DNA from 3 places in the Desulfosarcina sp. BuS5 genome. Region 1 is predicted to be linked to each of the others. Evidence: riboswitches for the same ligand, from Rfam matches in the RefSeq annotation. Region 1 holds a riboswitch; each other region holds the start of a gene.
What was found. Region 1 has a riboswitch for cobalamin ahead of BuS5_RS08505 (TonB-dependent receptor plug domain-containing protein). Riboswitches for the same ligand answer to the same signal wherever they lie in the genome.

Region 2: it holds a riboswitch for cobalamin, as region 1 does, so the genes downstream of both, BuS5_RS13200 (TonB-dependent receptor) here and BuS5_RS08505 (TonB-dependent receptor plug domain-containing protein) in region 1, are expected to answer to the same signal.
Region 3: it holds a riboswitch for cobalamin, as region 1 does, so the genes downstream of both, BuS5_RS02465 (LbtU family siderophore porin) here and BuS5_RS08505 (TonB-dependent receptor plug domain-containing protein) in region 1, are expected to answer to the same signal.

What each region holds. Positions count from the first base shown of each region.
Region 1 is NZ_CP087952.1:1,709,665-1,714,161, reverse strand. Features, by position in the region: gene BuS5_RS08510 (FmdE family protein) at 1-668, opposite strand, end outside; gene BuS5_RS08505 (TonB-dependent receptor plug domain-containing protein) at 680-2,734, opposite strand; cobalamin riboswitch at 2,934-3,113, opposite strand; gene BuS5_RS08500 (carbon-nitrogen hydrolase family protein) at 3,345-4,497, opposite strand, start outside.
Region 2 is NZ_CP087952.1:2,680,346-2,684,842, forward strand. Features, by position in the region: gene gap (type I glyceraldehyde-3-phosphate dehydrogenase) at 1-691, shown strand, start outside; gene tpiA (triose-phosphate isomerase) at 756-1,514, shown strand; gene secG (preprotein translocase subunit SecG) at 1,536-1,874, shown strand; tRNA gene BuS5_RS13195 (tRNA-Leu) at 1,894-1,980, shown strand; cobalamin riboswitch at 2,060-2,248, shown strand; gene BuS5_RS13200 (TonB-dependent receptor) at 2,391-4,394, shown strand; gene BuS5_RS13205 (adenosylcobinamide amidohydrolase) at 4,476-4,497, shown strand, end outside.
Region 3 is NZ_CP087952.1:509,800-514,296, reverse strand. Features, by position in the region: gene BuS5_RS02475 (B12-binding domain-containing radical SAM protein) at 1-313, shown strand, start outside; gene BuS5_RS02470 (nucleotide sugar dehydrogenase) at 471-1,781, shown strand; cobalamin riboswitch at 2,166-2,450, shown strand; gene BuS5_RS02465 (LbtU family siderophore porin) at 2,689-4,008, shown strand; gene BuS5_RS02460 (NUDIX domain-containing protein) at 4,083-4,497, opposite strand, start outside.

The sequences.
Region 1 (4,497 bases):
TCTATTACGCCCTCAGGAGTTTCCATCAGGACTTTTTCTACCATGGTATTAAGTATGCTCCAGTTTTTTTCTTTTTCCCGGGGTGAAGCATTGCCTTGTAATATTTTTTTTGAAATTTTTTTTATTTTTTTTATTTTTTTTTCAGGAATGAGTTTAAATTTATTATAAACTCCTTTTACTGCTTTTCCTGTATCTTTGCGTTGAAACACCATTACATATTGACCGTATTTTTTTGGTTTTAAAGAAGGATCAATCACCAGGTCGCAAGCATTGATTTCACCACGGCCGTAAAGCGGACGTACTCCTGTGATGTATGAGGTAACCTCCATAAGCTCAGTGGCAGCAGCCGTTGCGGAAACACGGATTTGCCCACGTTGAGGGATGCTGTTCGGATAAAGAGCATCCATGGCCTTTTTTGTAAGCATATATCCGGCAGCCATGCTGGGACAGATACGACCACTGTAAAGAGCCACATCTGTCAATTTAATGGTAAGCATGTTTGCCCCTTCGGGCATTGAACCTGCCATCACGGCCATGGGATCAATGATCAGAATTTCAGGCGCCTGACTGTAAAATTCAGGCCATGGATTGGCAGCCATGGAATAAACAGTTGTTGATATTGCTGATAACGCAATTGCAATTATTGTTAATAGACATTTTTTTAACATAATAAATCCTTTTAAAATTCAATCTTGAGGCCGGCCAGGATATTCAGGCCGGGGCAAGGACTATGGTTATCTTTCACTTTCAGATGCTCATGATATTGTTTATTAAAAAGATTTTCAACATTTAAGGTAAGGGTAATATTTTCAAAATAACCGGCAGGGAGTTTCATTCCGCTTCTTATATTGAAAACGGAATAGCCTGCTGTATCATCCTCCCAGGGAGCCGTGTGATCCTGCTTGTCAAAAATCTGTGCTTCCAGTTCCAGCCAGTATTTTTTCTTGCCATTCTCCAAATGAAACCTTACACCTGCCAAACCATTTAAAGGCGGAATATCTATTAAATAGTCATCGTTCTCAGTATCTTCACCTGTAACGTAGGCCAGGTTGCCGAAAAGCGTCATCCATTCGAGAAGATCATATTCGGAGGAAGCTTCAAAACCATAGAGTTCCGCATCGGCTATATTGATATAGATTTCTTTTTTCTTGCCCATCCAGAAGTCATTGGGAAATATTTTTGCACTTATAAGGTCTTTGACCTGATTGTAATAAATATTAAACATGCCTCTGAATCTCTGATAATTCAGTTTAACGCCAAGGTCAAAATTATATGATTGTTCCGGATCAAGCTCCGGGTTTCCATAATAAGCCGTTGTTGCTCCCCAGCGGATGGCATACAGCTCCATAATCGTAGGCGCCCTGAATCCTGAGTTGGCATTGGCCGTAAGATGAATATTGGGGGTCAATGCGTATAACAGCCCAAGATTATAAGTAAATGCATCGAATTTTTCATCCGACACCTCAATATTATCCAATGTTTCTACAGGCCCTCCCGGGGTATATTTTACAACTTTAAACGGCAAGTCCTTGCTGGACGTTTCAATATGATCATATCTAACTGCAAGGGTCAGGGTGGTTTTATCACCAATGAAAATTTCATCCTGGGCAAAAATGCCATACAAATCAGTTTCTGCATCGGGTATCGGTTCAAAATCCAGATTTAGTGCTTGCGCATCATTTGCAATTTTAAAGCTCTTTAAGGTTTCGTCTGAGTTTGATGTTTCATGTGAATAAGTAAAACCTGTAAGCAGCCTTTGGTTTCCCTTTATATTAATAAAGTTATGCATGTTGACACCGCTTGAGTGTGTATTAACATGGCTTGTTTTCAAAGAATACATCGGCTTGGCATCTGAAAAGGCCTTTCCCTCAACTCTTCTTTCCTGCTCTGTATGGAAAGCATCAAAATGGATGGAATCAAAAAAACCTATATTTTTTCCATCATAGGCTAATTTATAGGTCTGGTTATCATATTCGGTATAACGGAAATAAGGAGAATCCGGTTTAAACGTAACTCCCATATCATCAATCTCATTATCCCTTATGGTCAAGGTTACAAAATGATCCGGATTAAAATAATAATGGGATTTCAAATCAAAAGACTGGTTTTTAAATTGTGAATTATTTACATCATCTCTATTGCCATCCTCATAATTATCATTGTCCCGGCCCGCAGCGCTCAGCATAAAATCAAATCCGTATCCGCCTCCGCTCAAGCGGTATCTGCCGTACCAGCCTTCGTTAACTGAAGAATAGAGGCCTTCCGCTGAATTGCTGAAAGTCCATTCATCCTTAAGCGCAAAAGAGGGCTTTTTGGTAATGATATTTATCACGCCCCCTAAAGCATCGGTGCCATACAAGACCGAAGCAGGGCCTTTTATTACTTCTATTCTTTCAATTTCTCCCATATCAATAATAGGAGCCATCGGATCTGATTGCCTCCAGATATTATTGCTTTCCCGAACTCCATCAATCAAAACAAGTGTCCGGCTCAGACCTAATCCCCTGACGGTGGGAATGGTTGTCCATATCCCCGATGTTGACATGGAAACACCTGGCAGTCTTTGTAAAACCTGTCCCGGAGTTGTTGGTGTGTTTTTCTCAATTTCCCCTGATGTAACCACCTCCATAGGCGCTGCCACATCAAATACTTTTTTTTCATCTTTGGTGGCGCTTACCACCATTTCGTCCATGACATAAGCCTGCTCACCCGCAAAGACGTCAGCAATTATCATGGTACTGATGACTCCGCTGAAATATAAAATTTTCAACCAATTACCACACATACTTGCCTCCTTAATAATTGTGAAAAATTAAACCTGTACCCTGAAACAAAAAATCCCGAAGTCCGGTTAATAAACCAGGCTTCGGGATTCCCATCTTTACCCGATAGCTTATGTTCGGTTCTTACTATTCCCCTTAAAAACCAAACCTATATTCTGTATATCATGAGCAGGTCTTCTGACTTCCGGATCATCCTACTTCCTGCGCCTTCCCGGAATTTATCCAGTGGCCGATTGCAGGTTTCGTTCCCGGTTACAGAGGTGGGTCCGTCCCCGATTCACACGAGGTTCCCTATTAATTCAACACGAAACTCAAGATAAAAAAACGCCCAAATATTATAGGCTATATATTTTACAATATTTTTATAACAAATATCTGTAATTTTGTAAAATAATTTAATAGGATGCGGCTAAGCGGCATAAAGCAGCTTTTTACGAGTGCATCAAAATTAAATTAAGTCCTTAACTTAAGTCAAGTTTATCAGCCAGGCGCGATTTAAGGAATCTCCCATAGGGCTCGATAAAAAATAACTTGGCATTTTTGCATCTTTGCATCCCAACTTCACCCGCCGGCGCCTAAAATCAGCTCAAAATCGACCCTGTCCTGAAAACTTTTTTTCCTGGTTTTGACCGTATCAATTTCGCATGAAAATATTCCAGTACCCTTGAATAATTTTTTTTTCCATAGCAGGTGCCCCTCTGGCGGCATATAAAACGCTGCCCCGTTATTGGCGCAAACAGCCACGGCAATATTTTCGGTGGTTTTAATTCTTGCTGAAAGTCTCTTTTTAAAATCAAGCTGATCCAGGGGCAAGAGAACCAGATCACACCCGGTCTTGGCCAGCGCAAGGGCAAGCTCCGGATGTTTAAAATATTCAAAAGGGACTATTGCAATTTTGGCTGTTCCGGATTTAATAACAGGAAAAGGAATTTCGGTATTCTGCCCGGAATCTCCAATAGTATATTTCAGGATTTCATCATAGGTAACCAGGATATAATCTACCAAACCCTTGCTGCGTTTTACTGCAACTGCAAAGCCGGTTTGATATTTTTCAGCCAGTCTTTTCACTTTGCTCAAATTAAAATCACCGGCGTTCATTTCCGGCAGCAGATAAAAAATCGGGCCTTTATTTCTATATTTTACCATATTCTTTTCAATCGATGCCGCGTCAAATTTTCCATCTTCAGGCACAACAAGTTCAAGATTCAAGGTTCCGGGCTGCGGAAGTTCATAATAATCCGTCAGATCACTGACAAGCCGGCGGTCAAGATAGATTGACCGGTAAAACAATAGGTTCCGCTTTGCCAGAATAGTTTGCCGTTTAATTCCTGCAAGTTTTCCGTTTTTATCAAGAGGAATTTCAGCCATAAATAAACGGGAATCTTCATGCCTCCCTTCAAAAAGAAGATCACCTGCCGGATCAAAAAGATATGAGGCCGATTTACGGCAATCCATTACAAGATCTTGCCCGGTGCGGTTGCATGCAGCCAGGAAAAATCCGTTTTCCATAGCTCTGGCACGCCATAAATCTCCGGGATCAAGATCACCCGGCGGCCAGTTAGCAGGTACCAGCAGCAGGTCAACACCTTTTAAAGCCATGGAACGGGGCAACAGGCCATAATAAGTATCAGAGCAAATCAGCAGCCCTACCCTGCCCCAGCGTGTATCAAAAAAACCCTTCTGGTCCGCGCGGCCAGGACATGACCAGCGTGAT
Region 2 (4,497 bases), 970 kb from region 1:
TGCATCAAAACACCTTACCGCCGGCGCACGTAAAGTTATAATATCAGCGCCTGCACCCGATCCGGATATCACTATAGTCATGGGTGTGAATTCGAACCAATATAATCCCGGAGAGCACAATATTATTTCCAACGCATCATGCACTACTAATTGCCTTGCACCGGTTGCAAAGGTCTTGCTTGAACAATTCGGCTTAAAATGCGGCCTTATGACAACCATTCATTCATACACCGGGGATCAACGCCTTCTTGATTTTCCGCACAAGGATCTTCGCAGAGCCCGTGCAGCCGCTCTTTCAATGATTCCAACCACCACAGGCGCCGCCAAAGCGGTTGCACTGGTTCTTCCCGAATTGAGCGGCAAACTCAACGGACTTGCCATTCGAGTACCTACTCCAAATGTATCTATCGTAGACCTCGTGGCAAGTATCGAAAAAACAGGGGTCACCGTAACAGATGTTAATGATGCATTAAAAGAAGCTTCGGAAGGAGCCCTTTCCGGTATACTCGGTTATAGTGAGGCCCCCCTTGTATCAACAGATTTTAACGGAAATTCATTATCTTCAATTGTTGATGCGCCGACTACTTATGTTGTAGATGATATGGTTAAAGTTCTTTCCTGGTATGATAATGAAACAGGATACTCAACAAGGATGGTTGATCTGGCAGCTATGATAGGTGCACAGCTTTAAATTTTTGTAACTGTTCATGGTGAACTGTTGACTGTTTACAATTTTTTTTAATGGAGAGCATATAATGAACATACGCAGGCCTCTTATCGCCGGAAACTGGAAGATGTTTAAAACTTGTTCCGAGGCGGTAGAAACGGCGAAGCACCTTGTTACACGTGTGGATGATGTTACTGATGTTGATGTTATGATTGCACCTGCTTTTATAGCACTGGCACAGGTTGCGGATATTGTCAAAGGAAGCAAGGTCTCTCTTGGCGCGCAAAATCTTTTCTGGGAAAAAGAAGGAGCCTTTACAGGTGAAATTTCTCCGCATATGATTGTATCTACAGGATGCAAATATGTTATTATCGGCCATTCCGAGCGCAGGCAATTTTTTGAAGAAACAGATGAATCTGTAAATAAAAAAATTAATGCTGCTGTAAAAAACGGAATAGAACCGATTCTTTGTGTTGGCGAATCTGAAAAAGAACGGGAATCAAATGAAACGTTTTCCGTACTTGACAAACAGATAACAAAAGGGTTACAAGGATTGTTTACAGATAATCTTAAACATTTGACTATAGCATATGAACCGGTTTGGGCAATCGGAACAGGAAAGACCGCAACCGATGAGCAGGCCCAGGAGGTTCACTTGTTTTTACGTTCCTTGATAGAAAAAAAATTAGGAAATAAATTTGCTGAATCTATAAAGATATTATATGGCGGAAGCGTCAAACCGGACAATATTACTTCACTGATGTCTATGCCTGACATAGACGGCGCTCTTGTTGGAGGCGCAAGTCTTGACGCTGAAACCTTTAGTAAAATAGTTCACTTTTTATAGTATTCCGGGAAAGAGTATAGAATGGGAATTCTACTAACCATTGTTCATGTTATTGTATGCATCGCGCTAATACTGATTGTACTTTTGCAGACAGGTAAAGGCGCAGACATGGGAGCAGCTTTCGGAGGTGGTTCCAGCCAGACACTTTTCGGTAGTTCAGGAGCATCAACCTTTTTGGGCAAAGCAACAACAATTGTGGCGGTTGTTTTTATGATTACCTCGGTTGGGCTTGCATATATGGTTAGTAACAAAACCGAAAAATCTATAATACTCGACACAACAACGCCCATAGAGGAGAAAGCACAGACTCCCGTTCCCGAGAGTAAGACTCCTGCGGCTGAACCTGTCAAAACAGAGTGATATCATAATACTATATTGTGCCGAAGTGGTGGAATTTGGTAGACACGCTATCTTGAGGGGGTAGTGGGCTACGCCCGTGCCGGTTCAAGTCCGGCCTTCGGCACCACCTATGCAGTTCTTCTGCGCTTTCTGCCACCTTCCTTTCTTCCCTGCTTTTTTGTTGACTTTTTCCCATACATTATATTATTTTATTTATAAATTCAGGTGCTCATAATGAGCTTAAGAGGGAACTCCGTTAAATTCGGAGACGAGCCCGTCGCTGTAATCGGGGACGAACACCGCTGTTTAATGCCACTGTCCGATCATTGGATGGGAAGGCGCGGTCAGTAGGTTGATCCGAGAGTCAGAAGACCTGCCTGAATAAGTAAGTATTGCATGCCTTCGTGGAAAAAAGGCAAAGCAAATAAGATCTATCAGGATAAAAAGGGAAATCCCCAGATCGTAAACCAACGGTCTGGGGATTTTTTTTTGCCCGGCCGGAAATACAAATTTTTCAGAAGAAGGAGAAAGGAAAAAATGAAAAAAAAGTATTTTATATTTTTAATTTGTATGGTTATGCTGCTCCCTGGTTTAACCCAGGCAAAAGATGAAGAGCCGGTATCAACTTTAGACGAAATGGTGGTTACAGCCAGCCGGGTTCCGGAAAAGAAAAAGGATCTTACCACAAATGTAACTATTATTGATGAAAATGATATTAAACTTTCCGCAGCAAAAGATTTAGGCGATCTGTTGTCCGAAAAAGCCGGGGTATATATTAGAAAATATCCAGGTAATATGACTAGTATTGGTTTACGTGGTTTCAGAACTGAAACTCACGGTAACGACCTGAAAGGTAATGTGTTAATATTGCTAAACGGCCGCAGGGCAGGCACTGGCAATGCTGCCAAAATTATGACAAAAAATATCGAAAGAGTCGAAATAATACGTGGTCCGGCCGCCGTTCAATACGGTTCGGCAGCCATGGGCGGCCTTGTAAATGTTATTACTAAGCAGGGTAAGGATAAACCCACTTTTTTTGCTGAAGGATTGTTGGGAAGTTATGGATATGAAGAGGGAAGCGCCGGTTTTTCAGGAAAAATAGAAAATTTTGATTTTTCAGGCAGCTTCACCAGAACAACCAAAGATGATTATGATATTAGCGATGGAGATAAATATGATAATACCGGTTATGATGAAAAAACAAATTGCAGTTTAAATCTCGGATATGAGTTTTTGCCCGGCAACCGTATTGGAATGATATACACTTCATTTGATGCGGATAAAACAGGTTCTCCATATTATTTTATAAATCCTGACCCTGATAATTATGCAGATAATGTGAATAAATCTATTGATTTTATTTATGATGGCACAACTGCAGATGAACTTTTTTCATGGAAAGCCAGATATTTTAATGGAGAAGACGATTATAAATATACATATGTAGATCCTCTTTATCCATCTATTTCCAACAATAATTATGACCAGGAAGGTGCTCAAGGGCAAGTTACTTTAGATTTAGAAAATTTTTCTACAACAATAGGTGTTGATTGGCTAAATTATGACTATAAAAATAGTGACACCAATAGTTTTAATGTAGCTCTTAAGTCTAATTACGAAAATACTGCCGGTTTTATGCTGGCCAAACTTAAGTTGTTTGATAAAAAATTAATTATTTCAGGTGGGCTAAGATATGATGAATATGATCTTGAGTTTAAACAAACTGATAAAAACGATGATAATGATGATAATTGGACACCAAGCATTGGATTAGCATATCTGGTTAATGATTGTTTAAAAATCAGAGCAAATTATGCTGAAGCCTTTGTTATGCCTGCTGCCAATGAAATGGCAGGAAAGTATACTTACTGGTATGGTAGTTATATCGGCAACCCGGATCTTGATCCTGAAAAAAGCAAAACCTATGAAGCTGGTTTTGACTTTTCTTATAGCAGTTTTAATTTATCTATAACTTATTTCTATACTGATTTCAAAGATAAAATTGAGGAAGCTTATATTCCTGGAGATCCTGATTTTACCAAATCATTTTATAATATAAATGATGCCACTATTTCGGGATTTGAAGGCGAATTTTCTTTTAACTTAGGAACATTCTTTGATTTAAATTTAGAATTAAAACCATATTGTAATATTACTTACCTTGATGAATATGAATCTGACGACGCTCCTGCCGGAGAAACTCATAAAGAGCTTAAATATACATCTGATATTACAGCCTCATATGGTATACTTTTTAACGATTTAAACGGATTATCAGCTAATTTAAATTTTTCATATACAGGCAAGCAGAATATTGATGATCGTGTGTATGGATCATGGCCATCATACCCGATAATTGAAAAGGGTGGATTTACTGTTGCCAATATTACAATAAGTAAAAAAATCTATGATTTTTCCCAGTACGGCAAACTTACCTTAAAAGGAGAGATAGAAAATCTCTTCGACAAAGACTACGCTTATGTCCAGGGGTATCCGATGCCCGGCAGAAGCTTTTATATCGGTTTAAGATACGATTATTAATATTGTTATAAGGAGGGAGGTGCCGATTTTATCACACCTCCCTCTTTTTGATTATCGAAAAAAATCCCGCAAGGACATCAAATGAAATACAGAAAAATTTTCT
Region 3 (4,497 bases), 1.2 Mb from region 1:
CAAAGTCTTAAATGAAATATCCCCGGATTTCATAAGACTGCGCACTTTTGTGCCTAAAATTAACACGCCATTGCTGGAAGATGTAAATATGGGCGTATTTCAAATGCTTGGTCCCCATGAGGTGCTGGAAGAGACTGCAATGCTGGTCAAAAATTTATCAGCATCATCCTGCCTGCTCAGTGATCATTACACAAATTATATCAACATAAAAGGAAAATTGCCCGACGAAAAATATAAACTGCTTGAAGAGATTGAAAAAGCAATGAAAATGGATGCGTCTGCATTCAGATCTTTTTTTGTAGGCAATCAGTAATCTATAGACCGTCAGATAATTACCCGATCTTAAAATTTGGCACAAGGCCAGAGGGGTAGGGGTTCAAAATCTTGAACCCCTACTCCGACGACCGATAACGCAGTGAAATTATTTATGTGACGGTCTATATTAAGTTAAAATCCGACGAGGAAAAAGTATGCTAACATTTGAATCACTAAAGGCGCGCAAGGATAAAATTGTTGTTATGGGCCTCGGTTATGTGGGACTTCCGCTGGCAGTACACCTGTCGAAGCATTTTGATGTTTTAGGCTATGATTTTAAGCTTGAAAGGATAGAGGAACTTAGAACTGGTTTTGATCGAACAATGGAGATCTCCAAAAAGGACCTGCAGAATGCCGTCATAAATTTTACAGATGATCCTCAAAAAATATCGGAATGCCGTTTGATTATTGTTGCTGTGCCGACGCCAATAGATGAATACCGGATACCTGATTTAAAACCTTTGCGCGGGGCCTCTGCAACAGCGGGGAAGTATATGCAAAAAGGATCATCGGTAGTCTTTGAATCGACAGTCTATCCCGGGGCGACAGAAGATGTCTGCGTTCCTATTCTTGAGCAGGAATCAGGCTTAAGGTTCGGTACTGATTTCACGGCCGGTTATTCCCCGGAACGGATTAACCCCGGTGATAAAATACATACAATCGACAAGATTCTGAAAATTGTATCAGGCTCTGATAAAGATACTGCCATGTTACTTTCCCGGGTTTACGGAGCTATTGTAACGGCTGGAATCCATTTGGCTTCTTCGATAAAAGTAGCTGAAGCGGCAAAGGTTATAGAGAATACCCAGAGAGATCTGAATATAGCGCTTATGAACGAACTCGCCCTGATTTTTGATAAACTCAAAATAGATACTTCGGAAGTTTTGAAGGCGGCCGGGACAAAATGGAACTTTTTACCCTTTAAACCCGGCCTTGTTGGCGGTCATTGCATTGGAGTGGATCCATATTATCTAACCTTTAAGGCCGAAGCCATCGGCTATCACCCAGAGATAATACTGGCAGGCCGCAGAATAAATGACGGCATGGGGAAATATATTGCCGAACGCGCAGTCAAAATGCTTATAAAAGCCGGGAAACAGGTCAACAGTGCAAAGATAGCGGTTCTTGGTATAACATTTAAGGAGGATGTGCCTGATTTAAGAAATACAAAAATAGTCGATATAATAAATGAACTTGTTGATTACGGCATAGAGGTGCTTGTTCATGATCCCTTGGCAGACCCGGATGAGGCGGCTTCATTTTATGGGATCGATCTGCAACCGATGGAGGCGCTTTCAGGTGTAGATGCAGTAATAGTCGCAGTTATTCATAAAAAATACATAGAACTTGGCATTTCCGGGATTGCGGAGTTATGTACAAATTCAAAACCGATTCTGCTTGATATTAAAGGCGCCTTCAGCCGTGATGAAGCGGAAAAACAGAATATCAAGTATTGGAGATTATGAAATTCTGAATTAAAAAAGTATAAAATTAATACAGACACGAGAAACAATAATGAATTGACATCCTCGACATAATTAAATATATAATAATTAACTAGTGGGCAGAAGCTTGCTGCAAGATATAAATATTTTCAATAATTAATTCAAACCACGAAGGTTTATGTATCATAAAGATACAATTTCTTCGTGGTTTTTTTTTGCTTGACAGGGAATGGCGGAATCCGCGGATATGAAGATATTTTACTCCAGCAATTCTAATTATGGCATATTTTTATCTATATATAGATTATGAAGCATGGCGTTGCTACAATATGATGTGCCACAACCTTCCAAAATTAGAATTGCTGATTTTACTCTTGCATCATATATAATCTTTATGCTAGTATTATAAAATAATAATGATCAGGTGCTGTTCAAGCCTAACAGGGAACCTCGTTAAAATCGAGGACGGGCCCGCCGCTGTAATCGGGGACGAAGACCGCGAAAAACCACTGTTGTAGTTTAATGGGAAGGTGCGGTTGTTAGATATAGATTTCCACATAAATAATTTCACTGCGTTATCGGTCGTCGGAGTATTATAATACGCCTTCCTCCCTCTGGCCTTGTGAAATGAATTATCTGAAGATCTATAGATCCGAGAGTCAGAAGACCTGCCTGATCATAGATGATATATTTCGTGAAGCAATTAATAATATCAAATCAAAATTCTGAGGATAAAAAAGGGAAATCCCCGGGTCGTTATGCGATTCGGGGATTTTTTTTCTTGACTTATGTTTTGGTTAATTGATATTTATCGGTCTACCAAACAATATATAAAAATATGAAGGGAGGTGAGTTTATAGTTTTTAGTTAGGCTTACCTAAAAAAATTTTGTTAGTCTATTACAATATCTTTAACGAAAGGATGTTCAATGAAAAAGAAAAACTGGTTTATAATGGGAGCTGCTTTAATTTGCTCTATTTTTTTCATCAATTTTAATGTCTTTGCCATGAGTTCTGAAACAGAGATGCTGTTAAAGCTCCTAGAAAAAAAAGGGATTGTAACGACTGAAGAAGCTGCTGACTTAAAGCAGGCTGTTGAGGCAAGTGTAGAACAGGAGCGAGTGACGCCCGGCAAAGAGCATGTCGGCAAAATGAACGTGGCCGACCGTCTTTCAAATCTCGAGAAACAAGTCTCAAAAACAGCAGTTGTGAATGATTTCCTTGAAAGAGTCGATATCCACGGGCTTATAGAAGTCGAAGGTTATACGGCAAGCAGGGGCAGCGGCCTCTACGGTAACCGCGATTCCAGCGATATCACCCTTGCCACCGTGGAACTGGAGATTGACGCCCGGATAAATGAATGGGTCAACGGTCATTTACTGTTTCTGTATGAGGATGATGATACAGAAGACTTTACAGTGGATGAAGCGATAATAACCATTGGTAATACCGAAAAATTCCCGCTTTATCTGTCAGCAGGTAAAATGTATGTGCCCTTCGGTAATTTTGAATCAAACATGATTCAGGATCCACTGACACTGGAACTTGGTGAAACCAGGGAAAGCGCGGCGCAGATCGGCTTTGAATTCGAAGGTTTTTACGGGTCGGTATATACCTTTAATGGTGATGTAAGCGAAGGCTCCAACAATAGCAATAAGGTCGACAACTACGGCGCCAATATCGGATTTGCATTTGAGCAGGATCAGTTTAGCTTTGATATAGGCTGTGATTATATCAACGATATCACCGACTCTGATGTTTTGACAGATGTTTTGGATGATGTATCAGATAATTTGGTAGGAGGGGGGCGTGATGAAATCGATGATTATGTTTCCGGCCTTGCAGCGCACCTTGTAATGAATGTGGGTCCGTTCCAGTTTATAGGTGAATATGTTGGAGCTATTGACGATTATAATGCTGGTGAAATGAACACAAGAGGGAAAAAAGCAAACCCTGAATCATGGAATTTTGAAGCAGCTTTTACGCAGGAAATTTTAGGCAGGGAAACGACCTTCGCTTTAGCCTATCAGGGAACAAACGATTGCGTGTTTGTTGATTATACTCCAGGGTCGTTCGACGATTATCTTGCTTTGCCCGAAGACCGTTATATGGGCGTAATCGGAATTAGTATCCTGGAAAACACCATGCTTAAGCTTGAATATATGCACGATGAAGATTACAGCGAAAGCGACGGCGGCACAAATGCACAGAATGATACCGTATCAGCCCAGGTTGCCGTTGAATTCTAATCTGATGCAGCGCTGATAGGGGTAGTTAATTATTTTCAAAAGGCTGAAGGGGGCAATCTCTTTCAGCCTTTATTCTATTGTAACGCTGTAGAGACAAGGCATGCCTTGTCTCTACTTGACATCAAAAGACCCGTAATAGTCTTGCCGTCCGTTATCTCACCATTATAAATCATATCAATCGCATCTGAAAACTTGACTTCATAGACTTCCAGGACTTCATTATCGTCCAGGTTCTGCTCTGCCTGTTTCAGATCATAGGCCGCAAAAATGAGAATTCTTTCGTCTGAATATCCCGGCACAGGCGTTATTGCGCCGATTTGTTCCATTTTGCCTGCTGCATACCCGGTCTCCTCGGTCAATTCTCTATAAGCGCACTCAATCGGATCTTCATCCTGCTCCAGCGTGCCGGCCGGGATTTCCCAAATATATTCACCTATTGCATGCCTGTATTGCTTCAGCAATATAAGAGTATCTTTATCCAAAAACGGA